DNA from 3 places in the Enterobacter sp. RIT637 genome. Region 1 is predicted to be linked to each of the others. Evidence: predicted binding sites of a transcription regulator. Region 1 holds the regulator's gene; each other region holds the start of a gene.

Region 1 (10,621 bases):
TCAGTTATCAATAAAAGGCAACTTTTTGCGCGTAACCGACGCAGGTTTATTCGCCGCTTTTGCCATTGCCTCCCCAATTTCAGAGCACTCTGCCAGCCCCTGGACAAAGGGTCGATCGTGCATCAGCCACGGTATCGCACCAAAGGCAATACGTCCGCGAAGCGTATCGGGCGCCAGCAGCGTGTAATCTTCACCAATATCGGGTATGTCGTCGCCTGTCGTTTGTAGCTGTTTACGCAATGACGGGAAGGGTAAATCTTCTGTCTTGAGCGGTTTCTGCCCGCGCGCATCAATAAAGACATCGAAGCAGTAGCGGTTCTCTTTGGTGGTAATGACCGTTTGAGCACTACCAATATCCAGCGCGTAATCCTCACCCAACGCCACTACGCTTATGATCCCCGCCTCGCGCAGGGCAAGCAGCCTGCGAATAGATTGCGGCGGGATGGCGGCATAGTTATCAATAAACACGCGCTCCAGCCCGGCTTTGAACCGCGCTCTGTCCTTTTCGTTCAGGGCAGGTACGATTTCTGCAACGATCTCGTGCAGCCGCAGTACGGTATAGCGCCAGGCCACGGTGCGCCGTTCGCGTTTGTTTCGCTCGACCTCTTTGAGATTCTCTTCCGCCCAGGTAAAGGGACCGTGCTGTTTACGCTCTTCAAACCACGCGTCGCGAAGGCTGTCTGCGTCCAGTTGTTGCAGCGATATGGCCTCGCACCACGCCGGATCGGCAAGTTCAAGCTCTTTAACCATCAGGGTAAAGATGCGGTCCAGCAAGCCGTCGGCTCCTTTGGCAATCTCGGTTTGAACCACGAATTCGGTCAATACCGACAGTGGCTCGTAAGGAATCGGGCAGTAAAAATCTGCCTCTGGCAAAATGCCGGTCCGTGACATCAGGACAATTTTTAGCGCCTCGCTTCCTTTATCCAGAATGAACGCGTCGTCCACAAACTCACCGTGCTGCATCACCACCGCCATGGCCGCGTCCAGGCCGCTCAAAGACGTTCCCATAATGCCCACCTTGCAGGGGCGAATTTCGGCGTCCATGAGTCCTGACCATGGGCTAGGGAAGTACGTGCGCGTGGCTTCATCATCGTCTGGCCAGACGTGACCGGTGGCGATAACCGCAAGGTCATACCGATCGGCGAACGCATCACCGTTAACGGAAAGCGTGATGGCGTTTGAGTTGACATCGATATCTGTGACTTCCGAGGATTCGTGGATCTCGACCTTGAACCCTAATTTTTTAGCCTCTTTTACAACCGTGAGAAAGCTGTCGCGGAAATATTCGCCCAGCAAAATACGCGGTAGAAATTGACGGTCATGTAAGCGGGCTTTATCAACTTTAAAGCGTGCCAGGTGGGTTTCGCTCTGGCCCTTAAGCCAGTCGAGATAGGTCATAAAAATGGGCGGGATTTCAATGCTTGCTATGTTCGCCAGCATCAGACGAGAGTTTTCGTCGTCGTTATAGGGCATACCCACGCCAGCTTCATCAGCTTTTTCAAAGACGGAGACCGAAAGCGGCTGCGGATTTTTAAGGAGTGCGTAAAAGGTGTAAATCCCTGTTGGGCCGGAGCCAATAATCGCGATTTTCTTCATCGACGTTCTTCCTGCTTTTTTGTCATGAGAAAAGCGTAGCAGGAGAATAATTAAGAAATCAGGAGATTGGGATAATTCAGAACATAAAGAGAGGATTTGCACCATTTCAGGACTGAAATGGTGCGTCCGAGTGGACTCGAACCACCGACCCCCACCATGTCAAGGTGGTGCTCTAACCAACTGAGCTACGGACGCAGAATGGTGCGTTCAATTGGACTCGAACCAACGACCCCCACCATGTCAAGGTGGTGCTCTAACCAACTGAGCTATGAACGCAACGTGTTGTCGGTGACAACGGGGACGAATATTAGCGGCACAGCATCGTTGAGGCAAGAGGGAAAATGCATTTTTCTCTCTGATTTCACGCGATTGCTTCATTACCGCGCAAAGTGAAGAGAAAGTAGCCGCCGGCTGGCGGCTACTGCCTGTTTAACGTGCGGCGCGTTGCAAAATGACCGTTGATGGCTGGCGTTGCAGGAAGCGCATACGCAGCATCATCATGATGGCCGCTGAGGTCAGACCGATGATAAAGCCCATCCAGAACCCTGCCGGCCCCATGCGATCCACCACCAGATCGGTAAGCGCCAGAATATAACCACACGGCAGACCTAACACCCAATAGGCGATGAAGGTGATAAAGAAGATAGAGCGCGTGTCTTTATATCCGCGCAACACGCCGCTACCAATCACCTGGATGGAGTCAGAAATCTGGTAAATCGCGGCCAGCAGCATCAGGTGCGATGCCAGCGTGACCACTTCCGGATTGTCGTTATAGAGCAGGGCAATCTGCTCGCGTAATGCAACGGTAAAAAGCGCCGTACAGACGGCCATGCAGACGCCAACGCCCAGCCCGGTCCGGGCGGCCGTTTGCGCATCCAGCGTCGAGCCCTGGCCCAGACGGAAGCCCACGCGAATCGTCACCGCCGCGGCCAGCGACATCGGCAGGACGAACATCAGGGAACTGAAGTTCAGCGCAATCTGGTGCCCGGCCACGTTCACAATGCCCAGCGGGGAGACCAGCAGGGCGACCACGGCAAACAGGGTCACCTCAAAGAACAGCGCCAGTGCAATAGGAAGACCCAACTGCACCAAACGCGTCATGATGTTCCAGTCCGGCGTGCTAAATCTGTTTTCATTGCGAATATCGCGCATTGAGCGGGCGTGTTTTACAAAGGTGATCATCGAGAAGAACATCACCCAGTAAACGGCCGCCGTCGCCACGCCGCAGCCGACGCCGCCCAGCTCCGGCATGCCGAAGTGGCCGTAAATAAAGATGTAGTTCACCGGAATATTGACGAGCAGACCGATAAAGCCCATCACCATACCGGGCTTGGTTTTTGCCAGACCTTCACACTGGTTACGCGCCACCTGGAAAAAGAGGTAGCCGGGCACGCCCCAGAGCAGGGCGCGCAGATAGCCGACGGCTTTATCCGCCAGTGCCGGGTCAATGTTGTCCATTGCGCGAATGATATGCCCGGCGTTCCAGAGCACCACCATAATCAGCACGGAGACAAACCCTGCCAGCCAAAAACCCTGGCGAACCTGATGGGCAATGCGCTCGCGTCGGCCCGAGCCGTTCAGCTGTGCAATAACTGGCGTGAGTGCGAGCAGCAAACCATGACCAAACAGGATGGCCGGTAGCCAGATAGATGTGCCGATTGCCACGGCAGCCATATCGGTGGCGCTGTAGCCACCTGCCATTACCGTATCCACAAATCCCATTGCGGTTTGGGCTACTTGCGCGACGATCACTGGTATAGCCAGTGCCAATAGCTGGCGCGCTTCATTCATGTACTTCTGCACGTGAACACCTTTATTTTGTAGTTATATGAGAGACTAAAAAAGCCGCCGTAACTGGCAGCAAGAAGAAAATGCAGGGGGGTGCCAGCTATTGTAGCGGGCTTTAACTATTTATCTAGTGAAAAAATCGCCAGAAAATGCGCTCCACTGGCAACCTGTTTTTCCAACTGTTATTGTGGTGGGATTAAACGGTGTCACCACCGTCCGGAAAAAACAGGAGTTGTAAGCATGTTTACTGGTATTGTGCAGGGCACCGCCAAAGTGGTGTCCATTGATGAAAAACCCAATTTCCGCACTCACGTGGTGGAGCTGCCGGAATATATGCTCGACGGCATAGAGACCGGTGCCTCGATTGCACATAACGGCTGCTGCCTGACCGTGACCGAAATTAACGGTAACCAGATTAGCTTTGATTTAATGAAAGAGACGCTGCGTATCACCAACCTGGGCGAGCTTGCGGTGGGGGATACCGTCAACGTTGAGCGCGCGGCGAAGTTCAGCGACGAGATCGGCGGCCATCTAATGTCGGGCCACATCATGACCACCGCCGAGGTCGCAAAAATTGTGACCTCGGAAAATAACCGTCAAATCTGGTTTAAAGTTCAGGATCCGGCATTAATGAAATACATCCTGTATAAAGGATTTATTGGTATTGATGGGATTAGTCTGACGGTCGGAGAAGTGACGCCGACGCGTTTTTGCGTGCATTTAATTCCCGAAACGCTGCAGCGCACAACGCTGGGCGCAAAAAAACTGGGGCATCGCGTGAATATCGAAATCGATCCGCAAACCCAGGCGGTTGTAGATACCGTTGAACGTGTCCTGGCGGCAAAAGAGGCGGCGATAATAAAAGCCGTTGAGGAAGAATAAAAAATAACCCCGGCTATCCGGGGTTATTTTTTTAGCGTGCGACACGGAGTCCGTGTTCAATGCCGCGACTGAAAACCACCTGCCAGAGCTGAATATCCCGCGCACGGAACGCACCCGCGCAGGCATTCAGATAATAGCTAAACATGCGTTTGAACCGTTCGGAATAGTTGTCTGCAATCTCGGGCCAGGCCTCCTGAAAACGCGAGTGCCATGCCATCAATGTGGTGTCGTAATCCGCGCCGAAGTTATGCCAGTCTTCCACAATGAAGTGGGGCTCGCTGGCGTTAGCAATCTGGCGCACGGACGGTAAACAGCCATTCGGAAAGATGTATTTATTAATCCACGGGTCCACGTTATTGTCGGTGCGCTTAGAACCAATGGTATGGAGCAGGAAAATACCGTCAGGCTTCAGGTTTCGGTCGGCAACGTCAAAATAGGTTCTGTAGTTTTTCGGACCCACATGCTCAAACATGCCAACAGAAACGATGCGGTCGAACTGTTCGTTAAGATCGCGGTAATCCTGAAGCCGAATATCGACATCCAGATCCTGGCAACGTGTCTGAGCCATTTTTTGTTGTTCAGCTGAAATCGTCACGCCCACAACGCTGGCACCGTAATGCTTCGCCATAAAATACGCCAGACCGCCCCAGCCGCAGCCGATATCCAGCACGCGCATACCCGGCTGTAACTGCAGTTTCTCGCAGATCAGACGCAGTTTATCCTGCTGCGCCTCTTCAAGCGTTGTGGCCTTTTTCCAGTAGCCGCAGGAATATTGCATTAAGGGATCAAGCATACGGCTGAACAGGTCATTACCGAGATCGTAGTGCTCTTTACCGACGATCCAAGCCCGCTTTTTACTTTGCAGATTGAACAGGCGGGCGGAGGCGATACGCAGCGTGTCTTTGAAGTGGCGAGGGAGCTGATTTTCAAGACCGGCGCGCAATACGCTGGAGAAGAACATGTCCAGCCGTTCACACTCCCACCAGCCGTCCATATAGCTTTCGCCCAGGCCTAACGATCCCTCCTGCAAGACGCGTTTAAAAAAATCGGGATGTTTGACCTGCGGATCGGCGGGGGACGATCCATTAATCGTGATGCCCGCACGGCCCAACAGTTCACTGACGATCCGGGACCAGTTATCGTCCGGAACGCTGACTTCTTCTATACACGATGAACTCATAGCTTCTCCATCACCTTGCTGTGATCAGAACCTTAAAACAGCGTAGACGCTTTTTTTGGTTTGTGAGAAATCTCACGGTTAATGCCCGCGAGGCTAATATCCGACGTAGAACAGAGGAAGGGAGATAACCCTTGCCGAAAAGCCTTCCATGGTAAAACGGGAGCACTCCGGCTCCCGTTAACACTTAATATTTATCGTATTTAATCGAACCAAATTGAGTATAGGCCTCAAAATTTGGTGATTCAATAGAAAATTCTTAGCAACCTAATCACTAAGTCTTAACATAATTACTGGCGCGATTATGCGTGCGACGTTTCCACCTGCTGACGCGCATTCTGCTCGCGCTGTGCGGAGGACTGCATACGGTAGCCCAGGGCAGCCAGCGCAACGGTCACCAGCATAACGCTGGTGGTAGTCAGGAGCGGCGTGACAATCAACGCAGAGACCACCAGGCTTGCCAGGAAGCACAGACCCAGCTGTAACGTATTCTGCAGAGCGGCGGCGCGTCCCGTCGCCTGCGGGAACGGACGTAACGCCTGCGCCACCACGATGGGGTAAATAGCACCGTTAGCGACGGCCATGACGCAGAACGGAATCAAAATTTCTGTCAGGCCCGTACCCGGAATAAACCCGACGGCCCATGTGCCGAAAACGCTTAACGCGAACAGCACCAGTAGCCAGGGCAGCATCTGCTGGCCTTCCCACTTCTGCAGCGCTGCGCGACAGCCGTAGCCGCCGACCAGGAAAGCGATGGTCTGCGGAACATAGCTCAGGCCGATTGCCGCCGGGCTGTATCCCATATCGTGCAGAATGAACGGTGAGCCAGTCAGCCACGCGAAGAAACTGGCGGAACAGGCTGCGTAAATCAGGACGTTGCCGCGATAGGCTTTTGACCGCAGCAGCGAGGCAAAGGTAATCGGCTTCGCGTCAGGATGCGTCTCTTTTTTATGCGCAGGCTTGAGGAAGAACGCGGGCAGCATCAGTACCAGGGTAATGGCAAAGAGCGTGGCGAAAATCGCCTGCCAGTCGAAATGGGCGAGGATCCAGCTTCCGAGCAACGGGGCAAGGGCAGGCGAGAGACCGACCAGCGGCATAATGGTGGCGAAAATTCGGTTAGTGCGGGATGCCGGATAATAATCGGTCACCAGCGCCTGCCAGGTCACCGCTGCAGCACAGACGCCAACGGCCTGAATGAAACGCAGTACCAGCAGCCAGGTGGCATCGCGTACCCACAGCATGCCGAGGCAACCCACGGCAAAAATAGCCAGACCCAGTAGCAGCACCGGTTTACGACCAAAGCGATCGGAGAGCGGCCCCCAGAGCAGCTGCGCGAAGGCAAAACCGGCGAGGAACAGGCTCAGGCTGGCGCTGATAGCGGCTGCGGGGGTTTGCAGATCTTCCTGCATCGCGGCAAACGCGGGCAGATACATGTCGGTCGCTAAAAAGCCCAGCACGCTTAAGCCGCCGAGCCAGACTAAAAATCCTTTCCTGGGTTGCATTCTTTTATTCTCCTGAGGAGGCAGGTGTACGTTGGCGCAGAGTGTAGGGAGTGCAAAGCGGCTTGTGAAACGCTAATATTTGTCGAGTGCATTCAAATTTTTTGCAGGCAGAACATGTGGTCAGATTATTCTCTTGAAGTTGTCGATGCTGTTGCCCGTAACGGCAGTTTCACCGGTGCCGCGCAGGAGTTACACCGCGTACCCTCGGCGATCAGCTACACCGTGCGTCAGCTGGAAGAGTGGCTGGCGGTTCCGCTGTTCGAGCGGCGTCATCGCGACGTGGAATTAACGCCCGCAGGCGCGTGGTTTTTGAAGGAAGGGCGTTCTGTTATCAAAAAAATGCAGATCACCCGCGAGCAGTGTCAGCAGATCGCGAACGGCTGGCGCGGCCATCTCTCCATCGCGGTGGATAATATCGTTAAGCCGGAACGGACCCGGCAGATGATCGTGGATTTCTATCGTCATTTTTCTGATGTCGAACTGCGGGTCTCCCAGGAGGTGTTCAACGGCGTCTGGGACGCGCTGGCGGATGGCAGGGTTGAGATGGCGATTGGGGCCACGCAGGCGATCCCCGTTGGGGGACGCTATGCGTTTCGCGATATGGGGATGCTGAGCTGGACCTGCGTTGTCGCCAGCGATCATCCGCTGGCGACAATGGAAGGCCCTCTCAGCGATGACACGCTGCGCAACTGGCCGTCGCTAGTGCTGGAAGATACCTCGCGCTCGCTGCCCAAGCGCATTACCTGGCTGCTGGACAACCAGCGTCGCGTGGTGGCCCCTGACTGGGAATCGTCGGCAACCTGTCTTTCTGCGGGGCTGTGCGTGGCGATGGTGCCCGTACACTTCGCGCGTCCGCGTATCGATACCGGCGAGTGGACAGCGCTAACGCTGGAAAATCCGTTCCCGGATGCGGCCTGCTGTCTGACCTGGCAGCAAAACGACGTATCGCCTGCGATGGCCTGGCTGCTGGATTATCTGGGAGACAGCGAAACGTTGAATCGGGAGTGGCTACGGGAGCCAGCATAACTGGCTCCGTAAGCGATTAACGGCGATAGTCGCGGAACGGACCGTCCGCCACGGAGCGGCGCTCAATGAGGCGCGGGTGAACTTCAATCGACTGGGATTCTTCACGCTTGTTGACGATCCTGTCCATCAGCATGTTGAAAGCCGTTTCGCCCAGTGAATCTTTTGGCTGGTGAATGGTGGTCAGCGCCGGGGTGAAGAAGCGCGCGTTACGCACGTTGTCATACCCGATCACGGAAATATCCTGCGGCACCCGCAGGCCCAGCTCGTCGGCGGCGCAGAGCGCGCCCATCGCCATAATATCGCCGCCACAGAAAACGGCCGTCGGGCGATGCGGTTGGGAGACAATCTGCTGCATTGCGCGGTAGCCGGATTCCGGCTCAAAGTCGCCCTGAACAATCCAGTTTTCCGGCACGGTGATGAGCGCCTCTTCCATTGCCTTCATAAACCCGGCCAGACGGCCCGCACCGGTGTTGCGTTCCAGCGGCCCCGGGATCACGCCAATCTCGCGGTGACCGCGTTCGATCAGATAACGACCGGCCATATAGCCGCCTTCAAAGGCATTATCGATAACGGAATCGGTGAAATCCGCGCGCGCTTCGCCCCAGTCCATCACCACCATCGGAATGTGGCGATACTCTTCCAGCATAGAAAGCACGGACTCTGGGTACTCAGAACACATCACCAGCAGGCCATCGACGCGCTTTTGCGCCATCATCGACAGGTAGGCGCGCTGCTTCTCGATGCTGTTCCACGCGTTGCCCAGAATCAGCGTATAGCCTTTCTGGAAGCAGTTTTTCTCAACGGCTTCGATGATTTCGGCAAAATAGGCCGCTTCGCTGCTGGTCGCCAGCAAGCCAATCGACTTGGTGTGATTCACCTTCAGGCTGCGCGCAACCGCACTTGGGGAGTAATGTAACTCCTTGATCGCCGCCCAGACGGCGTTGCGCGTCTCTTCCGCGACGAAGCGGGTTTTGTTAATTACATGTGATACGGTTGTAGTGGAAACGTTTGCGCGTTTTGCTACGTCTTTTATTGTTGCCATTCAATGTCACTCCAGACCATATCCTAAACTCCTGAAAAACTTGAAGGTAAACGTTTGCCTTCTCTCACCCTTATTACGCAATCTTGAGTTGCGACACGCCGGGAAAACGACACAGGACGTCAGGAGGGGGTCAATGGCCGGTACGCTAATAAATTTAGCGTGGAATTTTGTCCTATCTTGATGAAAAGGGGAAGAGCTAAAGTGGATATCAGTTTAAATCCAGGAAGATTTTTGACGTAAACTGTGTAAAAATGAGCAAGCTCACTTTTCGTGGGGTGATTAAAAGGAGAAAAATTGATGAGTTCCGATCTGAAGTTTTCGCTGGTGACCACCTTTATCGTGCTGGCATTGATTGTTGCCGGTGGTTTGACGGCTGCGCTGCATTGATTTACGCGGGGGGGAGAGTCCTCTCCCTCCTCATTTGCTTCCTATTGTTACCTCTCCGGCAAAAATCTTTTGCCAAAATGTTAACTTCTCAAATTTTGTGATTGATGTCATGCTTTTGACTTCTTTGTTCTGTGTCGCTTGATGACACGGCATCCGGAGTTGACTCATGAAAATCAATTTTCCTCTGCTGGCCCTGGCGATTGGCGCTTTTGGGATTGGCACCACTGAATTCTCCCCCATGGGGTTACTGCCTGTTATCGCACGCGGCGTGGACGTCTCTATTCCTGCTGCCGGGATGTTAATTAGCGCCTATGCCATCGGCGTGATGGTCGGGGCCCCGCTGATGACGCTGCTGCTGTCGCACCGCGCACGTCGCAATGCGCTGATATTTTTAATGGTGATCTTTACGCTGGGCAACGTGCTCTCCGCAATTGCGCCGGATTACACCACCCTGATGCTGTCGCGTATTCTGACCAGCCTGAACCATGGCGCATTTTTCGGTCTGGGCTCGGTTGTTGCGGCAAGCGTGGTTCCGAAGCACAAGCAGGCCAGCGCGGTGGCGACCATGTTTATGGGGCTGACTATCGCCAACATAGGCGGTGTGCCGGCGGCCACCTGGCTGGGTGAAGTGATTGGCTGGCGAATGTCTTTCCTGGCGACAGCCGGGCTGGGCGTGGTGGCGATGGTGGCGTTGTTCTTCTCCTTACCGAAAGGGAGCGCCGGTGAACGTCCTGACGTGCGTAAAGAGCTGTCGGTGCTGATGCGTCCTCAGGTGCTTTCCGCGTTGCTGACCACGGTGCTGGGGGCCGGTGCGATGTTTACGCTCTACACCTATATTTCACCGGTGCTGCACGATATCACCCACGCGACGCCGATCTTTATTACCGCGATGCTGGTGCTGATTGGCGTGGGCTTCTCTATCGGTAACTATCTGGGCGGGAAGCTGGCCGATCGTTCCGTGAGCGGTACGCTGAAAGGCTTTTTAACCCTGCTGATTGTCATCATGATTGCGATCCCGTGGCTGGCGCGCAACGAATGGGGTGCCGCGATTGCGATGGTCGTGTGGGGCGCTGCTACCTTTGCCGTGGTACCACCGCTTCAGATGCGGGTGATGCGTGTCGCCCATGAAGCGCCAGGTCTCTCTTCTTCCGTGAATATCGGTGCGTTTAACCTGGGTAATGCGCTGGGGGCCGCAGCGGGCGGGGCGGTGATTTCCGGCGG
Region 2 (10,621 bases), on a different contig from region 1:
ATCACCAAACTGTTGGCAGACTGAACCCACTTTCAGTATCATGCCCAGTCATTTCTTCACCTGTGGAGCATTTTAAGTATGGCACGCGTAACTGTTCAGGACGCTGTAGAGAAAATTGGTAACCGTTTTGACCTGGTGCTGGTCGCCGCGCGTCGCGCTCGTCAGATGCAGGTAGGCGGTAAAGATCCGCTGGTACCGGAAGAAAACGATAAAACCACCGTTATTGCACTTCGCGAAATCGAAGAAGGTCTGATCAACAACCAGATCCTCGACGTACGTGAGCGCCAGGAGCAGCAAGAGCAGGAAGCCGCAGAACTGCAGGCCGTAACCGCTATTGCTGAAGGTCGTCGTTAATTAAACCTGCGGGTCGCCCTTGTATCTGTTTGAAAGCCTGAATCAACTGATTCAAACCTACCTGCCTGAAGACCAGATTAAGCGTCTTCAGCAGGCGTATCTCGTTGCACGTGACGCTCACGAGGGCCAGACACGTTCAAGCGGTGAACCCTATATCACGCACCCGGTAGCGGTGGCCTGTATTCTGGCCGAGATGAAACTCGACTATGAAACGCTGATGGCCGCTCTGCTGCACGACGTGATTGAAGATACTCCTGCCACTTATCAGGACATGGAACAGCTGTTTGGCAAAAGCGTTGCCGAACTGGTGGAAGGGGTCTCTAAGCTTGATAAGCTGAATTTCCGCGACAAGAAAGAGGCGCAAGCCGAAAACTTTCGCAAGATGATTATGGCGATGGTGCAGGATATCCGCGTCATTCTCATCAAACTCGCTGACCGTACCCACAATATGCGCACGCTGGGCTCACTTCGCCCGGATAAACGTCGCCGCATTGCCCGTGAAACCCTCGAAATCTACAGTCCGCTGGCGCACCGTTTAGGTATTCACCACATTAAAACCGAGCTGGAAGAGCTGGGTTTTGAAGCGTTGTACCCGAACCGCTATCGCGTGATTAAAGAGGTGGTGAAAGCCGCACGCGGTAACCGTAAAGAGATGATTCAAAAAATCCTCTCTGAAATCGAAGGGCGCTTACAGGAAGCGGGAATTCCGTGCCGCGTCAGCGGTCGCGAGAAACATTTGTACTCCATCTACTGCAAAATGGTGCTCAAAGAGCAGCGTTTTCACTCGATCATGGATATCTACGCGTTCCGCGTCATTGTCCACGACTCGGACACCTGCTATCGCGTGCTGGGGCAGATGCACAGCCTCTACAAACCGCGTCCGGGGCGCATGAAAGATTACATCGCCATTCCAAAAGCGAACGGCTATCAATCTTTGCACACCTCGATGATCGGTCCTCACGGCGTGCCTGTTGAGGTGCAAATTCGCACCGAAGACATGGACCAGATGGCAGAGATGGGTGTCGCCGCGCACTGGGCGTATAAAGAGCACGGTGGCGAAAGCAGCACGACCGCACAAATCCGCGCCCAGCGCTGGATGCAGAGCCTGCTGGAGCTTCAGCAGAGTGCGGGTAGCTCGTTTGAATTTATCGAGAGCGTTAAATCCGATCTCTTCCCGGATGAGATTTACGTTTTCACCCCAGAAGGTCGTATTGTCGAACTGCCTGCGGGGGCAACACCGGTCGACTTCGCTTACGCCGTGCATACTGACATCGGGCATGCCTGCGTCGGCGCGCGCGTCGACAGACAGCCTTATCCGCTGTCTCAGCCACTCTCCAGCGGCCAGACGGTAGAAATTATTACCGCGCCGGGCGCACGTCCGAACGCGGCCTGGCTGAACTTTGTCGTGAGCTCCAAAGCACGCGCCAAAATTCGCCAGCTGCTGAAAAACCTCAAGCGCGATGATTCCGTCAGCCTGGGGCGTCGTCTGCTCAACCACGCGTTGGGCGGCAGCCGTAAGCTGGCTGAAATTCCGCAGGAGAACCTCCAGCGTGAGCTGGAGCGCATGAAGCTCGCGTCGCTTGATGACCTGCTGGCAGAGATTGGCCTCGGCAACGCCATGAGCGTAGTGGTGGCGAAGAACCTGCAGCAAGGCGACACGACAGCGGTGCCGGCAACGACGCAAAGCCACGGACACCTGCCGATTAAAGGCGCGGACGGGGTGCTGATCACCTTCGCAAAATGCTGTCGTCCAATTCCTGGCGACCCGATTATTGCGCACGTCAGTCCGGGTAAAGGGCTGGTTATCCACCACGAGTCCTGTCGTAACATTCGCGGCTACCAGAAAGAAGCCGAGAAGTTTATGGCCGTCGAGTGGGATAAAGAGACCGCGCAGGAATTTATCACCGAAATTAAGGTGGATATGTTCAATCACCAGGGCGCCCTGGCGAATCTGACGGCAGCAATCAACACGGCCTCTTCCAACATTCAGAGCCTGAATACGGAAGAAAAAGATGGCCGCGTGTACAGCGCCTTTATTCGTCTGACCGCCCGCGACCGCGTGCATCTGGCGAATATTATGCGCAAGATCCGCGTCATGCCGGACGTGATTAAAGTCACCCGAAACCGAAACTAGGTTTATGAATTCACAACGTTATGCACGTATCTGCGAAATGCTCGCCAGGCGTCAGCCTGACCTGACGGTCTGCATGGAGCAGGTGCATAAACCTCATAACGTCTCTGCTATCGTTCGTACCGCAGATGCCGTCGGTGTGCATGAAGTGCATGCCGTCTGGCCGGACGGCCGTATGCGCAATACGGTCTCGGCGGCGGCAGGCAGCAACAGTTGGGTGTCTGTCAAAAATCATCACACCATTGGCGAAGCCGTATCGCACCTGAAAGGGCGCGGGATGCAGATCCTCGCCACTAACCTGTCCGCTAAAGCCGTAGATTTCCGCGAGATCGACTACACTCGCCCGACCTGCATTTTGATGGGTCAGGAGAAAACGGGGATCACCCAGGAAGCGCTGGATCTGGCGGATCGGGATATCATCATTCCGATGATCGGCATGGTCCAGTCTCTCAACGTCTCCGTGGCGTCCGCGCTCATTCTGTATGAAGCGCAGCGCCAGCGTCAGAACGCCGGGATGTACGAGCGCAGCAACAGCATGCTGCCGGAAGAGGAACAGCAGCGCCTGCTGTTTGAAGGTGGTTATCCGGTGCTGGCTCGCGTTGCGAAGCAGAAAAAATTGCCTTACCCCCACGTCAACGCGCAGGGCGAAATTGAAGCCGATGCCGAGTGGTGGGCCACCATGCAGTACGCCGGGTAAGCGATGAAAGGCCGCCTGCTGGATGCCATCCCGCTAAACAGCCTGACGGGCGTGGGCGCGGCGCAAAGCAATAAGCTGGCAAAAATTGGCCTGCACACCGTGCAGGATCTCCTGCTTCACCTCCCCCTGCGTTACGAAGACCGCACCCAGCTCTACAAGATTGGCGATCTCCTTCCTGCCATTTACGCCACCGTTGAAGGCGAAGTCCTGAACTGCAACATCACCTTCGGCGGACGCCGGATGATGACCTGCCAGATCAGCGACGGCACCGGCATTCTCACCATGCGTTTTTTCAACTTCAGCGCGGCGATGAAAAACAGCCTGGCAACGGGCCGCAGGGTGCTGGCCTATGGCGAGGCCAAACGCGGGAAGTACGGCGCAGAGATGATCCACCCGGAGTACCGCGTACAGGGCGATCTCAGCACGCCAGAGCTGCAGGAGACGCTCACCCCGGTTTACCCGACGACGGAAGGCATCAAGCAGGCGACGCTGCGTAAGCTCACCGATCAGGCGCTTGAGCTGCTGGATACCTGCGCCATTACCGAGCTGCTGCCGCCCGAGCTGGCGCAGGGCATGATGAGCCTGCCCGAGGCGCTGCGCACCCTGCACCGCCCGCCGCCAACGCTGCAGCTCAGCGATTTAGAAAGCGGCAAACACCCCGCCCAACGGCGTCTTATCCTTGAGGAATTACTGGCGCATAACCTGAGCATGCTGGCGCTTCGCGCGGGCGCACAGCGTTTCCATGCCCAGCCGTTAAGCCAGAATGATGAACTCAAAGATAAGCTGCTGGCCTCGCTACCGTTTAAACCCACCGGCGCGCAAGCGCGCGTCACCGCCGAAATCGAACGCGATATGGCGCTCGACGTGCCGATGATGCGCCTGGTGCAGGGCGACGTAGGCTCCGGTAAAACGCTGGTTGCAGCGCTGGCGGCCCTGCGCGCGATTACCCACGGCAAGCAGGTGGCGCTGATGGCGCCGACCGAACTGCTGGCCGAGCAGCACGCCAACAATTTCCGCGCCTGGTTTGCACCGCTGGGGATTGAAGTGGGCTGGCTTGCCGGGAAGCAAAAAGGCAAAGCACGCCTTGCGCAGCAGGAGGCCATTGCCAGCGGACAAGTGCAGATGATTGTCGGCACGCACGCCATCTTCCAGGAGCAGGTGCAGTTTAACGGCCTTGCGCTGGTGATTATCGACGAGCAGCACCGCTTCGGCGTGCATCAGCGTCTGGCGCTGTGGGAAAAAGGGCTGCAGCAGGGCTTCCATCCGCATCAGCTGATCATGACCGCCACGCCGATCCCGCGCACCCTGGCGATGACCGCCTACGCCGATCTGGATACCTCCACCATCGACGAACTGCCGCCGGGCCGTACCCCGGTCACAACGGTCGCCATTCCTGACACGCGCCGCAGCGATATCATCGACCGCGTGCGCAACGCCTGCACCCAAGAAGGGCGTCAGGCCTACTGGGTCTGTACGCTGATTGAAGAGTCTGAACTGCTGGAAGCGCAGGCTGCCGAAGCCACGTGGGAAGAGCTTAAGCTGGCGCTGCCGGAGCTGAATGTGGGTCTGGTTCACGGACGCATGAAGCCCGCCGAAAAACAGGCGGTGATGCAGTCGTTCAAACAGGGTGATTTGCATCTGCTGATCGCCACCACGGTGATCGAAGTCGGCGTGGACGTCCCGAATTCCAGCCTGATGATCATCGAAAACCCGGAGCGTCTCGGCCTTGCCCAGCTTCACCAGCTGCGCGGACGCGTCGGTCGTGGCGCGGTGGCTTCCCACTGCGTACTGCTCTATAAAGCCCCGCTCTCGAAAACCGCCCAGATGCGGTTGCAGGTGCTGCGCGACAGCAACGACGGTTTTGTGATTGCGCAAAAAGACCTGGAGATCCGCGGCCCGGGCGAACTGCTGGGCACGCGTCAGACGGGGAACGCGGAATTCAAAGTGGCGGATTTGCTGCGCGATCAAGCGATGATCCCCGAAGTTCAGCGCCTGGCACGCCATATTCATGAACGCTACCCCGAACAGGCGGCAGCGTTAATTGAGCGCTGGATGCCGGAAACCGAACGCTATTCCAACGCCTGATCTCAGGCAAACATCGGCAGCATCAGGTACAGCTTGATCACCAGCGCGTTGACGATATCAATAAAGAACGCGCCAACCATCGGGACCACCAGAAACGCCGTATGCGATGGCCCGAACCGTTCGGTGATCGCCTGCATGTTGGCGATAGCCGTTGGGGTAGCCCCCAGACCAAACCCGCAGTGACCCGCCGCCAGCACCGCCGCATCGTAGTTTTTGCCCATCATGCGCCAGGTGACAAACATGGCATAGAGCGCCATAAACAGCGCCTGCACCGCCAGAATCGCCACCATCGGCAGCGCCAGCGAGGCCAGCTCCCACAGTTTGAGGCTCATGAGCGCCATCGCCAGGAACAGCGACAGACTGACGTTGCCGAGCACCGATACCGCCCGTTCAAACACGCGGTAGAAGCCCATCAGCGCCAGACCGTTGCTCAGGATCACACCAATGAACAGCACGCAAACAAACGTCGGCAGTTCAAAGGCTGTGCCCGCCAGCCATTGTGCAACCACTTTTCCTACGGTCAGGCAGATGGCGATCATCGCGATGGTTTCAATCATCACCAGCGAGGTAATACTGCGCCCGACGTCCGGCTTTTCGAACGCGGTCGGCACCATTTCATCGTCCGGCCTGCCGTTCGGCGTGGTGGAGTGCTTAACCAGATACCGCGCCACCGGGCCGCCAATCAGGCCACCCAGCACCAGGCCAAAGGTGGCGCAGGCCATCGCAACTTCAGTCGCATTTTCAAAGCCGTAGCGCTCGATGAACAACTTGCTCCACGCCGCCCCGGTACCGTGACCGCCTGACAGGGTAATTGATCCTGCCAGCAGCCCCATCAGCGGGTCCAGCCCCAGCAGCGTCGCCATCCCGATGCCGATGGCGTTTTGCATCAGCAGCAGCCCCACCACCACAATCAGAAATACGCCGAGCACCTTACCGCCCGAGCGCAGGCTTGCGAGGTTGGCGTTCAGGCCGATGGTGGCAAAGAAAGCCAGCATCAACGGGTCTTTCAGGGACATGTCAAAATCAATTTCCCAGCCCATGCTTTTCTTCAGTATCAGCAGGGCCAGCGCCACCAGCAGACCGCCGGCGACAGGTTCAGGAATGGTGTACTTTTTCAGAAAGGAAACACTGTGTACCAGCTTGCGACCAAGCAGAAGAACCAGCGTTGCGGCAACAAGGGTCGACAACGTATCGAGATGAATCATAAAAGGCTCCTGTTATGCGCGTGTTCCATACACACGCGGCGTTATCCTGGGCCGGTTTGCGCTCGTCATGAGTCACCGGCGCAAAAAGTGTAATTTTTTTTTCCGATGGGTTGTAGAAAACCTGCTCACAGCGGCAGATTTTCTTGTCTTTTTTTGTTGGCAATCGTTTGCTTTTACCAGGTGGTCAGATAAAATGCCCGCTTTTCCACCGTGGGATTGCCGCCGATGTCCGTTAACACCATAGAGTCGCCTGATGCGCAACCGATTGCGCAGAAGCAAAATAGCGAACTGATTTACCGCCTTGAAGACCGCCCGCCGCTGCCGCAAACGCTTTTCGCCGCCTGCCAGCATCTTCTGGCGATGTTTGTTGCGGTGATCACCCCTGCGCTGCTGATTTGCCAGGCGCTCGGTTTACCGGCGCAGGACACGCAGCACATTATCAGCATGTCTCTTTTTGCCTCCGGCGTCGCCTCTATTATTCAAATTAAAGCCTGGGGTCCGGTAGGGTCGGGATTATTGTCGATTCAGGGCACCAGCTTTAACTTCGTGGCACCGCTGATCATGGGCGGTACGGCGCTGAAAACCGGCGGTGCGGATGTCCCGACCATGATGGCGGCGCTGTTCGGCACGCTGATGCTGGCAAGCTGCACGGAGATGGTGATCTCCCGCGTTCTGCACCTGGCTCGCCGCGTCATCACCCCGCTCGTTTCCGGCGTGGTCGTCATGATCATCGGCCTGTCGCTGATTCAGGTGGGCCTGACGTCTATCGGCGGCGGCTATGCGGCAATGAGCGACCACACCTTCGGCGCGCCGAAAAACCTGCTGCTGGCGGGTGTCGTGCTGGCGATCATTATTCTGCTTAACCGTCAGCGTAACCCTTACCTGCGCGTCGCCTCGCTGGTGATCGCCATGGCGGCGGGTTACCTGCTGGCGTGGGCGCTGGGCATGCTGCCGGAGAACACCGCGCCGACCAACAGCGCGCTGATCACCGTTCCTACGCCGCTGTACTACGGTCTTGGCATTGACTGGGGCCTGCTGCTGCCGCTGATGCTGGTCTTTATGATCACCTCTCTGGAGACCATCGGGGACATCACCGCTACTTCGGACGTCTCCGAGCAGCCGGTGTCCGGCCCGCTGTACATGAAGCGCCTGAAAGGCGGTGTGCTCGCGAACGGCCTGAACTCGTTTGTCTCTGCCGTATTCAACACCTTCCCGAATTCCTGCTTCGGTCAGAATAACGGCGTGATCCAGCTGACCGGCGTGGCCAGCCGCTACGTCGGGTTTGTGGTGGCGCTGATGCTGATCGTCCTCGGCCTGTTCCCGGCAGTGAGCGGCTTTGTGCAGCACATCCCTGAGCCTGTGCTGGGCGGCGCGACGCTGGTGATGTTCGGCACTATCGCGGCCTCTGGCGTGCGTATCGTCTCCCGCGAACCGCTGAACCGCCGCGCGATCATGATTATCGCGCTGTCGCTGGCCGTCGGTCTGGGCGTTTCCCAGCAGCCGCTGATCCTGCAGTTTGCGCCTGACTGGGTGAAAAACCTGCTCTCTTCCGGCATTGCCGCGGGCGGTATCACCGCTATCGTTCTGAACCTCGTTTTCCCGCCTGAGAAAAATTGATTTCTCTCACGGCAGGCAGTCAATGCCTGCCGTGACATCTAATTACACCATTCCCGCCTTGAGCATTGCGTATAAATCGTGCATAACTCCTTTATGTGCGTTTTGCGGGATGGAAGACCATGAAATTTATTGGAAAGCTGATCATCTATCTTCTGTTAGCTCTGCTTGTGGTAGTGCTGGCATTTTATATTTTGCTTCAGACCCGCTGGGGCGCGTCGCAGGTCAGCAATTGGGTTACGGTAAATACCGATTACGAACTCAACTTTGACCTGATGGATCACCGTTTTTCATCCCCTTCTCACCTCATTCTGGAAAATGTCACCTTTGGTCGTGACGGCAAACCCGCCACTCTGGTAGCAAAAAAAGTCGATATTGGTCTGAGCAGCCGTCAGGTAACCGATCCGCTGCATATGGACACCATTACCCTGTTCGACGGCACGCTGAACCTCTCTCCGCAAACCGCGCCGCTGCCTTTCCAGGCGGACCGCTTGCAGCTAAACAACATGGCCTTTAACAGCCCGAATACGGAATGGGACCTGAGCGCGCAGAAAGTCACGGGCGGCGTCAGCCCGTGGCAGCCTGAGGCGGGCAACGTGCTGGGCAAAAACGCGCAGATTCAGATGAGCGCAGGCTCGCTCACTCTGAACGGCGTCCCGGCCAGCAACGTCCTGATTCAGGGGCAGCTCAACGGTAAAGAGGTGGTGCTGAGCACCATTGGCGCGGATATGGCGCGCGGCTCGCTCACCGGTTCCGCCCTGCGTAACGCTGACGGCAGCTGGATTATCGACAGCATGCGTCTGAATGAAATCCGCCTGCAAAGTGATAAATCGCTGATGGATTTCTTTGCTCCCATCACCACGCTCCCTTCCCTGCAGATTGGTCGGCTGGAAGTAACAGACGCGCGCCTGCAGGGGCCGGACTGGGCGGTGACGGATCTTGATTTGAGCCTGCGCAACCTGACTCTCAGCAAAGGCGACTGGCAGAGCCAGGAAGGCCGCCTGTCCATGAACGCCAGCGAGTTTATCTACGGCTCGCTGCATCTGTTCGACCCGATTCTGAACGCGGAATTCTCCCCGCAGGGTATCGCGCTGCGCCAGTTCACCTCCCGCTGGGAGGGCGGGATGGTACGCACCTCCGGCAACTGGCTGCGCGACGGTAAAGCGCTGGTGCTGGACGATGTTGCCATCGCCGGGCTGGAGTACACCCTGCCTGACAACTGGAAAACGCTGTGGATGGATCCCCTGCCGGAATGGCTGAACAGCGTGACGCTGAAAAAATTCGGCCTGAGCCGCAATCTGGTGATCGACATCGATCCCACCTTCCCGTGGCAGATCACCTCTCTGGACGGCTATGGCGCAAACCTTCAGCTGGCGAAAGATCGCCAGTGGGGCGTCTGGGGCGGCAGCGCAACCCTGAACGGCGCGGCGGCGACCTTTAACCGCGTGGACGTGCGCCGTCCGTCGCTGGCGCTGAATGCCAACGCCGCCACGGTGAACATTACCGACCTGAGCGCCTTTACCGAGAAAGGTATTCTGGAAGCCACGGCGACGGTTTCACAGCTTCCGCAGCGGCAGACCACGGTGAGCCTGAACGGGCGCGGCGTGCCGCTCAACGTGCTGCAACAGTGGGGCTGGCCTGCGCTACCGATTACGGGCGACGGCAATATTCAGCTCACCGCCAGCGGCAGCGTGCAGGCGAATGCCCCGTTGAAGCCGATGGTGAACGGCAAGCTGAACGCGGTGAATATGGATAAACAGCAGGTGCAGCAGACGATGACGGGCGGGGTGGTTTCAACACCAGTGCAATAAACAAGCCGGGTGGCGGCTGCGCCTTACCCGGCCTACGAGGTTTTGGTTCCCTCTCCCTGTGGGAGAGGGTCAGGGTGAGGGCATCAGACCGCACAATTATCGTAGACACAGTAAGCGAAGCGCCACCGGGCATTTTTACGGCTCAGAAGTGAACCACCACCACTTCCCCCTCCGCTTTCACCACCACACCCCACTCGCTGCCCGCGTGTGAACCACCTTCTACGCCGCTCACCTTCTGCACGTTGCGCAAGCACACCGACCAGTTTTGCGCGTCTCCCGCGCCGGTAAAGGTCACGGTGTCGCCCCGGCGTGACGCCTTCAGCGTAAACGCCACGGAGCCGTCCGCCGCAGGCACTTCGCTCACCGCCGTTGCGCCGTCGTCCAGGTTAAACAGCTGGAAGGCCGTCCCCGCGTTCCACGCGTAGTCCGGCTTCTGGTTATTGCTACCCAGCGCCAGCAGCGTGTTGTCGCGCACGTAGACCGGCAGGCTCATGAAATCGTGCTGCTGCTTATGCCAGCGGCTGCCCAGAATTTCGTCGTTGTGCCACAGGTGCGTCCAGCAGCCTTCCGGCAGATAGAACTGCACGTCCCCCGCTTCGGAGAACACCGGCGCAACCATCACCGAATCCCCCAGCATGTACTGACGGTCGAGATAATCGCACGCCGGATCGTCCGGGAACTCCAGCATCATCGCCCGCAGCATCGGCGTGCCGAACTCGCGCGC
Region 3 (10,621 bases), 360 kb from region 1:
GGCCAACTCGCTGATCACGGCCAGCAGCGGCACTTCCCACATGATCACTTCACGCCACGGCCCTGCAAGGCGGATATTCAGCTTGCCATTATCGTTAGTCACCGTGACCTGCTCTGGCTTGTAGCGGAAGTCGCGCAGCCAGGTAAGGTAGTCAGCTTTAAAGAAGGGCAGGCCGGAAAGCCAGTGATATTCGTCGTCCTGCAGCGCCAGATGCTGCATGGCATCGACCTGTTCACGAATGGAATCCGCGTAGATACCCAGCAAGTCGTCGCCCCGGCAGCGAAACTCCGCCGCAACATGAACGTCATGGTAATGGTGGAAAACGGCTTGCTGCATATGCAGTTTATACGCGTCGGTATCCAGCAATGTATGCAGAACAGGAGAAGCGAATTGAGTCATAGGTGCGCAGTAGCATCCTCTCACGGGAGCGTTTAGTACAATAAACAACTCCGGAGTATACCTGTTTTAGTGATTTATTGAACCCCGATCACAACATAAGCGCTCTTTATGGTCGAGGGCATTTTGTGCCTCGTGTTATACAAATGTAGCGAAAAAGGTGTTTGTACCTGAAAAGATGAACATTCTGCATAGCGCGTTTTAGACAACAGGAATATATTGAAACGTTACTCGACAAACGATGCATAAGGTTTTCTATGACACAACAGCCACAAGCCAAATACCGCCACGACTACCGTGCGCCGGATTACCTGATTAGCGATATCGATCTGACTTTTGACCTGGATGCCACTAAAACCGTCGTGACAGCGGTGAGCCAGGTGACGCGCCAGAGCGCGACGGCTGTACCGCTGCGTCTTGATGGTGAAGACCTGACGCTGGTCTCCCTGCATATTAATGATGAAGCGTGGACTGATTATAAAGAAGAAGGCAACCAGCTGGTCATCGACAACCTGCCGGAACGCTTTACGCTGCGCATCGTCAACGAAATCAGCCCGGCCGCCAATACCGCGCTGGAAGGACTTTATCAGTCAGGCGTAGCCCTGTGTACCCAGTGTGAAGCAGAAGGCTTCCGCCACATTACCTGGTATCTTGACCGCCCGGACGTACTGGCGCGCTTTACCACCAAAATCATTGCCGATAAAACCCTGTATCCATTCCTGCTCTCCAACGGTAACCGCGTCGGGGAAGGCGAACTGGAGAACGGCCGTCACTGGGTACAGTGGCAGGATCCGTTCCCGAAACCGTGCTACCTGTTTGCGCTGGTGGCGGGTGATTTCGACGTCCTGCGCGATACCTATAAAACCCGTTCTGGCCGCGACGTGGCGCTGGAGCTGTTTGTTGATCGCGGCAACCTTGACCGCGCGCCGTGGGCGATGACCTCGCTCATCAACTCCATGAAGTGGGACGAAGAGCGCTTTGGCCTCGAATACGATCTCGACATTTATATGATCGTCGCCGTCGACTTCTTCAATATGGGCGCGATGGAGAACAAAGGTCTTAACGTCTTTAACTCCAAATACGTGCTGGCGCGTACCGATACCGCCACCGACAAAGACTATCTTGATATCGAACGCGTCATCGGCCACGAATATTTCCATAACTGGACCGGTAACCGCGTTACCTGCCGCGACTGGTTCCAGCTGAGCCTGAAAGAGGGCTTAACGGTCTTCCGTGACCAGGAGTTCAGCTCCGATCTGGGTTCGCGTGCGGTGAACCGCATCAACAACGTACGCACCATGCGCGGCCTGCAGTTTGCGGAAGATGCCAGCCCAATGGCGCACCCGATTCGTCCTGATAAAGTTATCGAGATGAACAACTTCTACACCCTGACGGTGTACGAAAAGGGCGCTGAAATCATCCGCATGATCCATACCCTGCTGGGCGAAGAGAATTTCCAGAAAGGGATGCAGCTCTACTTCGAGCGTCACGACGGCAGCGCCGCCACCTGCGACGACTTCGTGCAGGCGATGGAAGACGCGTCCAACGTGGATCTGTCACATTTCCGCCTCTGGTATAGCCAGGCCGGTACACCTGTTGTGACCGTTAAAGACGACTACAATCCGGAAACCGAGCAGTACACCCTGACCATCAGCCAGCGCACGCCGCCAACGGCCGAGCAGGCAGAGAAACAGCCGCTGCACATTCCGTTCAGCATTGAGCTGTACGATAACGAAGGCAAAGTGATCCCCCTGAAGAAGGGCGGTCACCCGGTACACAGCGTGCTTAACGTCACCCAGGCGGAGCAGACGTTTATTTTCGATAATGTTTACTTCCAGCCGGTACCTGCGCTGCTGTGCGAATTCTCCGCGCCGGTAAAACTGGAGTACAAGTGGAGCGATCAGCAGCTGACGTTCCTGATGCGTCACGCGCGCAATGACTTCTCCCGCTGGGATGCAGCGCAGAGCCTGCTAGCAACCTATATCAAGCTTAACGTGAACCGCTACCAGCAGGGTCAGCCGCTGACGCTGCCGGTTCATGTTGCGGATGCCTTCCGCGCGATTCTGCTGGACGAGAACATTGACCCGGCACTGGCGGCTGAAATTCTGACCTTACCGTCCGCGACTGAAATCGCCGAGCTGTTCGAGATTATCGATCCGATTGCGATTGTCACAGTGCGTGAAGCGCTCACCCGCACGCTGGCTACCGAACTGGCGGATGAGTTCCTGGCCATTTACAACGCCAACAAGCTGGATGCGTACCGTGTTGAGCATGCAGATATCGGCAAACGTTCCCTGCGCAATACCTGTCTGCGCTATCTGGCCTTTGGTGACGCGGAACTGGCGAACACGCTGGTCAGCAAGCAGTATCACGAAGCCGATAACATGACCGACGCGCTGGCTGCGCTCGCCGCTAGCGTTGCCGCCGAGTTGCCGTGTCGTGATGCGCTAATGCAGGAGTACGACGACAAGTGGCACCAGGATGGTCTGGTGATGGACAAATGGTTCATTCTGCAGTCCACCAGCCCGTCCGCCGATGTGCTGAGCACAGTACGTCGCTTGCTGAAGCACCGTTCGTTCACCATGAGCAACCCGAACCGCGTCCGCTCGCTGATTGGCGCGTTTGCCAGCAGCAACCCGGCTGCCTTCCACGCGGAAGACGGCAGCGGCTATCAGTTTATGGTGGAAATGCTGACCGAGCTGAACAGTCGTAACCCGCAGGTGGCGTCTCGTCTGATTGAGCCGCTGATCCGCCTGAAACGCTACGATGCGAAGCGCCAGACGAAGATGCGCGCCGCGCTTGAGCAGCTGAAAGGGCTGGAAAACCTGTCTGGCGATTTGTACGAGAAGATTGCTAAGGCCTTAGCGTAATACAAAAAAGTGCCCGGTGGGCAGGTAAAAGCAAAACGGCAACCTCGGTTGCCGTTTTTAGTTTTTTCTCCCTCTCCCCGTGGGAGAGGGCATCAGGCATTAGCTTTAATCAACGCCCGTTCACTTACCCCGCGCTTCATCACCCGATCCAATACTTCCGCCTCCAGCTCCGCCAGTCTTGCCGAGCCCACGCGGCGAGGGCGCGGGATATCCACCGTCAGATCCAGGCCAATCTTCCCGTCTTCTATCAGCAGCACCCGGTCCGCCATCGCCACGGCTTCACTCACGTCATGCGTCACCAGCAGTACCGTAAAGCCATGCTCCTGCCACAGGGACTCAATCAAATCCTGCATTTCAATCCGCGTCAGCGCATCGAGCGCGCCGAGCGGTTCATCAAGCAACAGCAGGCCGGGACGGTGAATCAACGCTCGCGCCAGCGCCACGCGCTGTTTCTGTCCCCCTGACAGCGCGGCAGGCCACTCGGCTGCGCGGTTTTCCAGCCCGACGGCGGCCAGCGCCTGACGTGCGTTATCTCGCCAGCTGCCCTTCAGACCGAGACCGACGTTGTCGATAACCGTTTTCCACGGCAGCAGGCGCGCGTCCTGAAACATCATGCGCGTATCGTCCTGAATATTGGCCAGCGGCGTTGTCCCTGCCAGGATTTCACCGCCGTTGGGGGCTTCCAGCCCGGCCAGAAGGCGTAGCAACGTACTTTTGCCGCCGCCGCTGCGACCGACAACGGCCACAAATTGTCCGGCGGGAATATGCAGATCCAGCCCGTTAAGAATGGTGTTTTCACCGTAGCGCTTGGTGACGCCGTTAAGCAGTAACGGCGTCCCCTGGTTCAGTCGTGCAGTATTCATGCTTTTGCCTCCTGAAGGGTATAGGCCGGGTTCCAGCGCAGCCAGCTGCGTTCCAGCCACTGGGCGCTGACGTCGGCAAGTTTGCCGAGCAGGGCGTAAAGGATGATGGCCACCACCACCACGTCGGTTTGCAGGAATTCACGGGCGTTCATCGCCAGATAGCCGATGCCGGAGTTAGCCGAAATGGTTTCCGCCACAATCAGCGTCAGCCACATCAGGCCGAGCGCAAAACGCACCCCAACCATAATCGAGGGCAGGGCGCCCGGCAGGATCACGTGTATAAAGAGAGAAAAACCGGACAAACCGTAGCTTCGCGCCATCTCGACCAGACCGCGATCGATATTGCGGATGCCGTGCCAGGTGTTGATGTAAATCGGGAACAACGTCCCCAGCGCCACGAGGAAGATCTTGGCGCTCTCATCAATGCCAAACCACAGGATAACCAGCGGGATCAGCGCCAGATGCGGCACGTTGCGCAGCATCTGTATGGACGTATCCAGCAGACGCTCGCCCCAGCGCGAAAGGCCGCTGATCAGACCCAGAACCAGACCGATGCTGCCGCCGATGGAAAACCCAATCACGGCGCGCCAGGAGCTGATCGCCAGATGCTGCCACAGCTCTCCGCTCACGCTCAGCGACCAGAACGCTTCTACGACGCCCTCCGGAGAGGGCAAAATGCGGCTCGACAGCCAGCCGGTTGACGATGCGAGCTGCCAGAGAGCCACAATGCCGACGGGTAAAAACCACGGCGCGGCGCGCAGCAGCCATTTTTGTGAGGTGGCAGACATGATGACTCCTTAGCTTTGCGCGGCTTTTCGTGGAATAAATTCGTTCGCCACGGCTTCGCCCTGAAGCTGGAGTTGCTGCGGCTGCGGAATTTCCGGGATGGCGACATCCAGATGCGGGAACAACAGTTCGCCGACCTTGTAGGCCTCTTCCAGATGCGGATAGCCGGAAAGGATAAAGCTGTCGATGCCCAGCTCGGCGTATTCATTAATCCGCGCAGCCACCGTTGGACCATCGCCGACCAGCGCCGTACCTGCGCCGCCGCGTACCAGACCGACACCCGCCCACAGGTTCGGGCTGATCTCCAGGTTCTCGCGCTTGCCGTTGTGCAGGGACGCCATCCGGTGCTGTCCGACGGAGTCGGTTTTAGCAAATGCGGCCTGCGCCTTCGCGATGGTCTCATCGTCCAGGTGCGAGATCAGACGGTCGGCAGCCTGCCAGGCTTCTTCATTGGTTTCGCGCACAATCACATGGAGGCGAATACCGAAGCGCACCTTTCGGCCGTGTGCGGCCGCCTTAGCACGTACCTGGGCAATTTTTTCTTTCACCAGCTCAGGCGGCTCGCCCCAGGTCAGGTAGAGATCGACCTGCTCGGCGGCCAGATCCTGGGCCACATCCGACGATCCGCCAAAATAGAGCGGCGGGCGCGGCTGCTGCACCGGCGGGAAGTAGAGTTTCGCATCGCGAACGTGAATATGTTTGCCTTCGAAGGTGACGGTTTCACCTTCCAGCAGGCGTCGCCAGACGCGGGTGAATTCGGCGGAGGCCTCGTAGCGCTCCGTGTGATCGAGGAATACGCCATCGCCCGCCAGCTCTTGCGGATCGCTACCCGTTACCAGGTTAAACAGGGCGCGACCGTTGGACAGTCTGTCCAGCGTTGCCGCCTGACGCGCCGCCACGGTGGGGGAAACCACGCTCGGGCGTAGCGCAACCAGGAACTTCAGACGCTGGGTGACCGGGATCATCGACGCGGCAACCAGCCACGCATCCTCGCACGACCGTCCGGTCGGGATCAGCACGCCGGTGAAACCGATACGGTCCGCCGCCTGCGCAATCTGCTGCAGGTAGCCATGGTCAACCGGGCGTGACCCCTCTTCTGTACCAAGATAGTGTCCATCACCGTGGGTGGGTAAAAACCAGAAAAGATTCAGACTCATGATTTAGCTCCTTCTTTGCCTGCGGGCTGCCAGATGCGTTCGCGAATATTGACCTGTTTAGGTACCAGGCGGTTTTGATAGAAGAGGTCAGCGGTTTGCTGCTGAAGGGTGGCGACGTGCGCGTTGACAGGCGCAATGGTGGTCGGCGGACGGTGGCTGAGATAGCTCGCGATCACCGGTTCAGGTAAGCCCATGGTTTTTGCCAGCAGGGTAATGCTCTCCTGACGCTGGCTCCGGGTCAGAGCATCGGCCTGCGTAAAGGTATCCAGTACGCCCTGAATAAATGTGCCGTTTTTTTCCGCGTAAGGGCGTGCAGCAAGATAGAACGAGCCGGTCTGTTTCAGCGTGGTGCCGTCTTTCAGCACCCGCACGCCACCCTGCAGTAAGGCTGCGGAGTAGTACGGATCCCATATGGCCCAGGCATCCACGTTCTTCTGCTGGAACGCGGCGCGTGCGTCGGCAGGCGTCAGGTAAACGGGCTGAATGTCGGTGAATTTAAGCCCGGCCTCTTGCAGGGCGCGCAGCAGCAGGTTGTGCGAGCTGGAACCTTTCTGGAAAGCCACTTTATGACCTTTAAGGTCGGCAACGCTTTTAATGTCGCTATTTTCAGGTACCAGAATGACCTCGGCTTTCGGCTTAGCGGGTTCGACGCCCACATAGACCAGATCGGCCCCGGCAGCCTGAGCAAAGATAGGCGGAATATCACCCGTGCTGCCTAAATCAATACTCCCGACGTTCAGCGCCTCCAGCATCTGCGGGCCTGCCGGGAACTCCACCCAGGAGAATTTGGTGTCCGGGAAGCGTTTTTCCAGAAGCTGGTGGCTTTTCGCCAGCACCATGCTGACGCTGCCTTTCTGATAGCCGATACGCAGGCTTTCCGGCGCGGTTTCAGCCGCGTGAGCCAGCGACGAGAGGGTCATCAGCCCTGCCAGCCCGATACGTGTCAGTGTTTTAAACATGAGCGACTCCTTGCGACGGATTAAAAGCGGGAACCTGAATATCCCGGCGATGCAGCGCATGCCAGAAGGTTTCCAGCGCAGCATCAAGGCGGGTTTGCAGATTCGGCGTAAAGTGGGGCTTGTGTTGATAGTCGATGACCTGTGAATCATCAGCGAAAACGCCATGCAGGATCTCCTGTGCTTTCAGGGCGTTCAGCACCGGTTTCAGTGCGTAATCCACGGCTAGTAAATGGGCAACCGTACCGCCGGTTGCCAGCGGCAGTACGACTTTGCCGTCCAGCGCGCGTTCCGGAAGTAGGTCGAGCAGGGTTTTCAGTGCGCCAGAAAAAGAGGCTTTATAAATGGGCGTCGCCACAATGAGGCCATCTGCCCCTTTGAGTTGCTCGATCAGGGTCTTAAGCGCGGGGCTGTCGAAACGGGCATAGAGCAAATCTTCAGGTTCGAAGTTATGTAGATTCCAGTGGCACACTTCCACATCCAGAGCAGTGAGCTTTTCACGGGCATATTCCAGCAGGGCGCTGGAACGCGAGGGGAACCGTGGACTACCGGCCAGGGTGATGACGCGCATGTTTGCTCCTTATAACTAATTGTTTGCTTTTATCTAACATTCATAACAATTTTAAGGAGTGTGACATCGCCGGGTTATTCCACTAAATGATTTATCTGCAATTAAAATGCGAAAAAGTGCATAAGAAATAGACGGGAAGGTAAACGATTGCGTTTTGCGCGGATTTTTTGCCGCAGGTCAATTCCCTTTCCGGGCGGGATCGCCCATAATCCCCTCCCGGTTTGCACACCGGGAATCCAGGAGAGTTCATGCACTACCCCTTCGTTCGTAAAGCCCTTTTCCAGCTCGATCCTGAGCGCGCTCATGAATTTACATTCCAGCAATTACGTCGTATTACCGGAACGCCTTTGGCTGCGCTGGTGCGTCAGAATGTGCCGGAAAAACCTGTGCAATGCATGGGCCTGACCTTTAAGAATCCGCTGGGCCTGGCGGCCGGGCTGGATAAAAATGGCGAATGTATTGATGCCCTGGGCGCGATGGGGTTTGGATCCATCGAAATCGGTACCGTTACGCCGCGTCCGCAGCCGGGTAACGACAAGCCGCGTCTGTTCCGCCTGGTCGAAGCTGAGGGGCTGATCAACCGTATGGGCTTCAACAACCTCGGTGTCGATCATCTGGTGGAGAACGTTAAAAAATCCCATTTTGATGGCGTATTAGGCATCAATATTGGTAAAAATAAAGACACGCCGGTAGAGCAGGGTAAAGATGACTATCTGATTTGTATGGAAAAAGTCTATGCCTACGCCGGTTATATTGCGGTGAATATTTCTTCACCCAATACCCCAGGCCTGCGTTCATTACAATATGGCGACGCGCTGGACGATCTCCTGAGTGCCATTAAAAATAAGCAGAATGAACTCCAGGCGATCCACCATAAATATGTTCCGGTCGCGGTTAAGATCGCCCCGGATCTTTCTGCCGAAGAATTGATCCAGGTTGCCGACAGTTTAGTGCGCCATAATATTGATGGTGTGATAGCAACCAATACGACGCTCGATCGTTCTCTCGTTCAGGGAATGAAAAACTGTGACGAAGCGGGTGGGTTAAGTGGCCGTCCGGTACAATTAAAAAGTACGGAAATTATTCGCGCACTGTCTGCTGAATTACAGGGACGTCTGCCCATTATTGGCGTGGGCGGTATCGACTCTGTAATCGCTGCCCGCGAGAAGATGGCTGCCGGGGCATCATTGGTGCAAATTTATTCCGGCTTTATTTTTAAAGGCCCGCCATTGATTAAAGAAATCGTTACTCATATCTAATCTTTTCTCCTAATCAGACAACCAGGGCTTTATTTCCGGCCCTGGTTGTTTTATATTCCGTCACTGTTGCTTATTTAGTCATTATAGTCTTTTATTAATGGTGTTATAAACGAGGCGGCAAACAGGACATTTTTAGTACAGGACGTTTGGGGACGGGAGAGACACATGCGAATTAAACCTGACGATAACTGGCGCTGGTATTTTTGCGACGAGCACGATCGTATGATGCTCGATTTAGCCAATGGCATGTTGTTTCGTTCACGTTTTCCGCGTCGAATGTTAACCCCGGACGCTTTCTCGCCGTCAGGCTTTTGCGTGGACGATGCTGCGCTTTATTTCTCTTTTGAAGAAAAATGCCGCGATCTGGTGCTCTCAAAAGAGCAGCGCGCCGAGCTGGTATTAAATGCGCTGGTGGCTATCCGCTTCCTGAAACCACAAATGCCAAAAAGCTGGCATTTTCTTGCGCACGGCATGAGCTGGACTCCGGCAACGGGTGATGCGGCAAGCGTCAACCTGAGCGATACCGCAGAAGAAGTGAATTTACTGGTAGTTGAGCCAGGCGAAAATGCTGCGCTCTGCCTGCTGGCGCAGCCCGGCGTAACGATTGCCGGGCGGACGATGCAGCTTGGCGATGCCATTAAAGTGATGAACGACAGGCTGAAGCCACAGCTGCGCGTTGATTCGTTCAGCCTTGAACAGGCCGTTTAAGCTTCCAGCTGGACGGACGTTTTCGGCACACAGCTGCAGCATAAAATCGTACCGTCATCACCTACCGCCGATTTCTTCAGCGCAGTGACTTCTCCCTCTACCAGCTTGATTCGACAGCATCCGCAAATACCTGCCCGACAGGAGTAAGGAACGCGGATCCCTGCCTGTTCCAGTTGCTCAAGTAAGACCTGCTGATTGTTGCCACGAATAACCTTACCCTGCCAGTGAATATCAACCCCTGACGACGGCGCGGACTCGACATCAACAAACTCCTCTTCCTGGCTGGAACCATAAATCCTGGCGGGACCACGGGTGAGGATTTCTACTTCATCACCGACGCGGATCGCGCCGCTGGAGCGCGGGATGAGGTTCTGACCGAAATCCACATCGCCGTTGTCCTGGGCGGTACGGAATGACTGCAACGTTTTCAACGGTTCACCGGAAGGATGTTTTTGGCCTTTCTCTGGGCTGACGGTGGTGAAAATGCAGCGGCTGCAGGGTTTAACGACATCAAAGATGACGCTGCCGATGCGGATCACCTTCCAGGTATCTTCGTCCCAGGCGTCGACACCCGTCACCACCAGGTTCGGACGGAACTGTTCCATCTGGACGCTGGCTTTGCAGCGGCGCTGTAAATCGCGCAGTGACGCTTCGTTGGTCAGCAGGAACGGGAAGCCATCGGCGAAGGAGAGGGGAACGGCGTCATGGCGCTTCACGCGACGCGTCGGTTCAGGCCCAACCCAGCGCAGCTGCACGTCGCGGGAGAAGAAACCGCTCAGCCAGCGGTTAATTTCATCCGGGGCGATGCGCGCGGTAAAATGATTGCCCCACACTTCCGTTGGCGCATCGACAGGCGCAAAATCAGCAAAGCGAATTATCGCGCTGGAACCGTCCGGCGCGGTAAGGTGCAAACCGTCATGAAGCGGGGAAGGGGTAAAGCGAACCATCTGCGGGAACTGGCGTGCGGTAATGAACGTGCCGTCAGGCTCGGTGACCATAAAAATGCGATCGAAGGCGAATCCGCTCATGTCGGCCAGCGCGTGAGAGACGCCGAT

What was found. Region 1 encodes PurR, which represses purine synthesis genes. Its sites were predicted from a motif close to CANGCAAACGTTTGCNTG; they were not measured.
Region 2: a site for PurR is predicted at 6,629-6,646, ahead of gltS (sodium/glutamate symporter). Genes of this name have one in related genera too.
Region 3: a site for PurR is predicted at 7,736-7,753, ahead of pyrD (quinone-dependent dihydroorotate dehydrogenase). Genes of this name have one in related genera too.

The regions. Positions count from the first base shown of each region.
Region 1 covers NZ_JAIHAZ010000001.1:454,917-465,537, forward strand. Annotated here, with positions in the region: gene K5E19_RS02210 (FAD-NAD(P)-binding protein) at 1-1,596, opposite strand; tRNA gene K5E19_RS02215 (tRNA-Val) at 1,715-1,791, opposite strand; tRNA gene K5E19_RS02220 (tRNA-Val) at 1,796-1,872, opposite strand; gene mdtK (MdtK family multidrug efflux MATE transporter) at 2,026-3,399, opposite strand; gene K5E19_RS02230 (riboflavin synthase subunit alpha) at 3,625-4,266, shown strand; gene cfa (cyclopropane fatty acyl phospholipid synthase) at 4,298-5,446, opposite strand; gene punC (purine nucleoside transporter PunC) at 5,746-6,945, opposite strand; gene punR (DNA-binding transcriptional activator PunR) at 7,060-7,971, shown strand; gene purR (HTH-type transcriptional repressor PurR) at 7,988-9,013, opposite strand; gene K5E19_RS02255 (YnhF family membrane protein) at 9,311-9,400, shown strand; gene K5E19_RS02260 (MFS transporter) at 9,567-10,621, shown strand, end outside.
Region 2 covers NZ_JAIHAZ010000012.1:55,020-65,640, reverse strand. Annotated here, with positions in the region: gene gmk (guanylate kinase) at 1-24, shown strand, start outside; gene rpoZ (DNA-directed RNA polymerase subunit omega) at 79-354, shown strand; gene spoT (bifunctional GTP diphosphokinase/guanosine-3',5'-bis pyrophosphate 3'-pyrophosphohydrolase) at 374-2,488, shown strand; gene trmH (tRNA (guanosine(18)-2'-O)-methyltransferase TrmH) at 2,493-3,182, shown strand; gene recG (ATP-dependent DNA helicase RecG) at 3,186-5,267, shown strand; gene gltS (sodium/glutamate symporter) at 5,270-6,472, opposite strand; gene xanP (xanthine/proton symporter XanP) at 6,698-8,089, shown strand; gene K5E19_RS16715 (AsmA family protein) at 8,209-9,897, shown strand; gene yicI (alpha-xylosidase) at 10,040-10,621, opposite strand, start outside.
Region 3 covers NZ_JAIHAZ010000001.1:93,522-104,142, forward strand. Annotated here, with positions in the region: gene pncB (nicotinate phosphoribosyltransferase) at 1-399, opposite strand, end outside; gene pepN (aminopeptidase N) at 654-3,266, shown strand; gene ssuB (aliphatic sulfonates ABC transporter ATP-binding protein) at 3,359-4,129, opposite strand; gene ssuC (aliphatic sulfonate ABC transporter permease SsuC) at 4,126-4,917, opposite strand; gene ssuD (FMNH2-dependent alkanesulfonate monooxygenase) at 4,927-6,072, opposite strand; gene K5E19_RS00385 (sulfonate ABC transporter substrate-binding protein) at 6,069-7,031, opposite strand; gene ssuE (NADPH-dependent FMN reductase) at 7,024-7,599, opposite strand; gene pyrD (quinone-dependent dihydroorotate dehydrogenase) at 7,848-8,858, shown strand; gene zapC (cell division protein ZapC) at 9,024-9,566, shown strand; gene K5E19_RS00405 (YcbX family protein) at 9,563-10,621, opposite strand, start outside.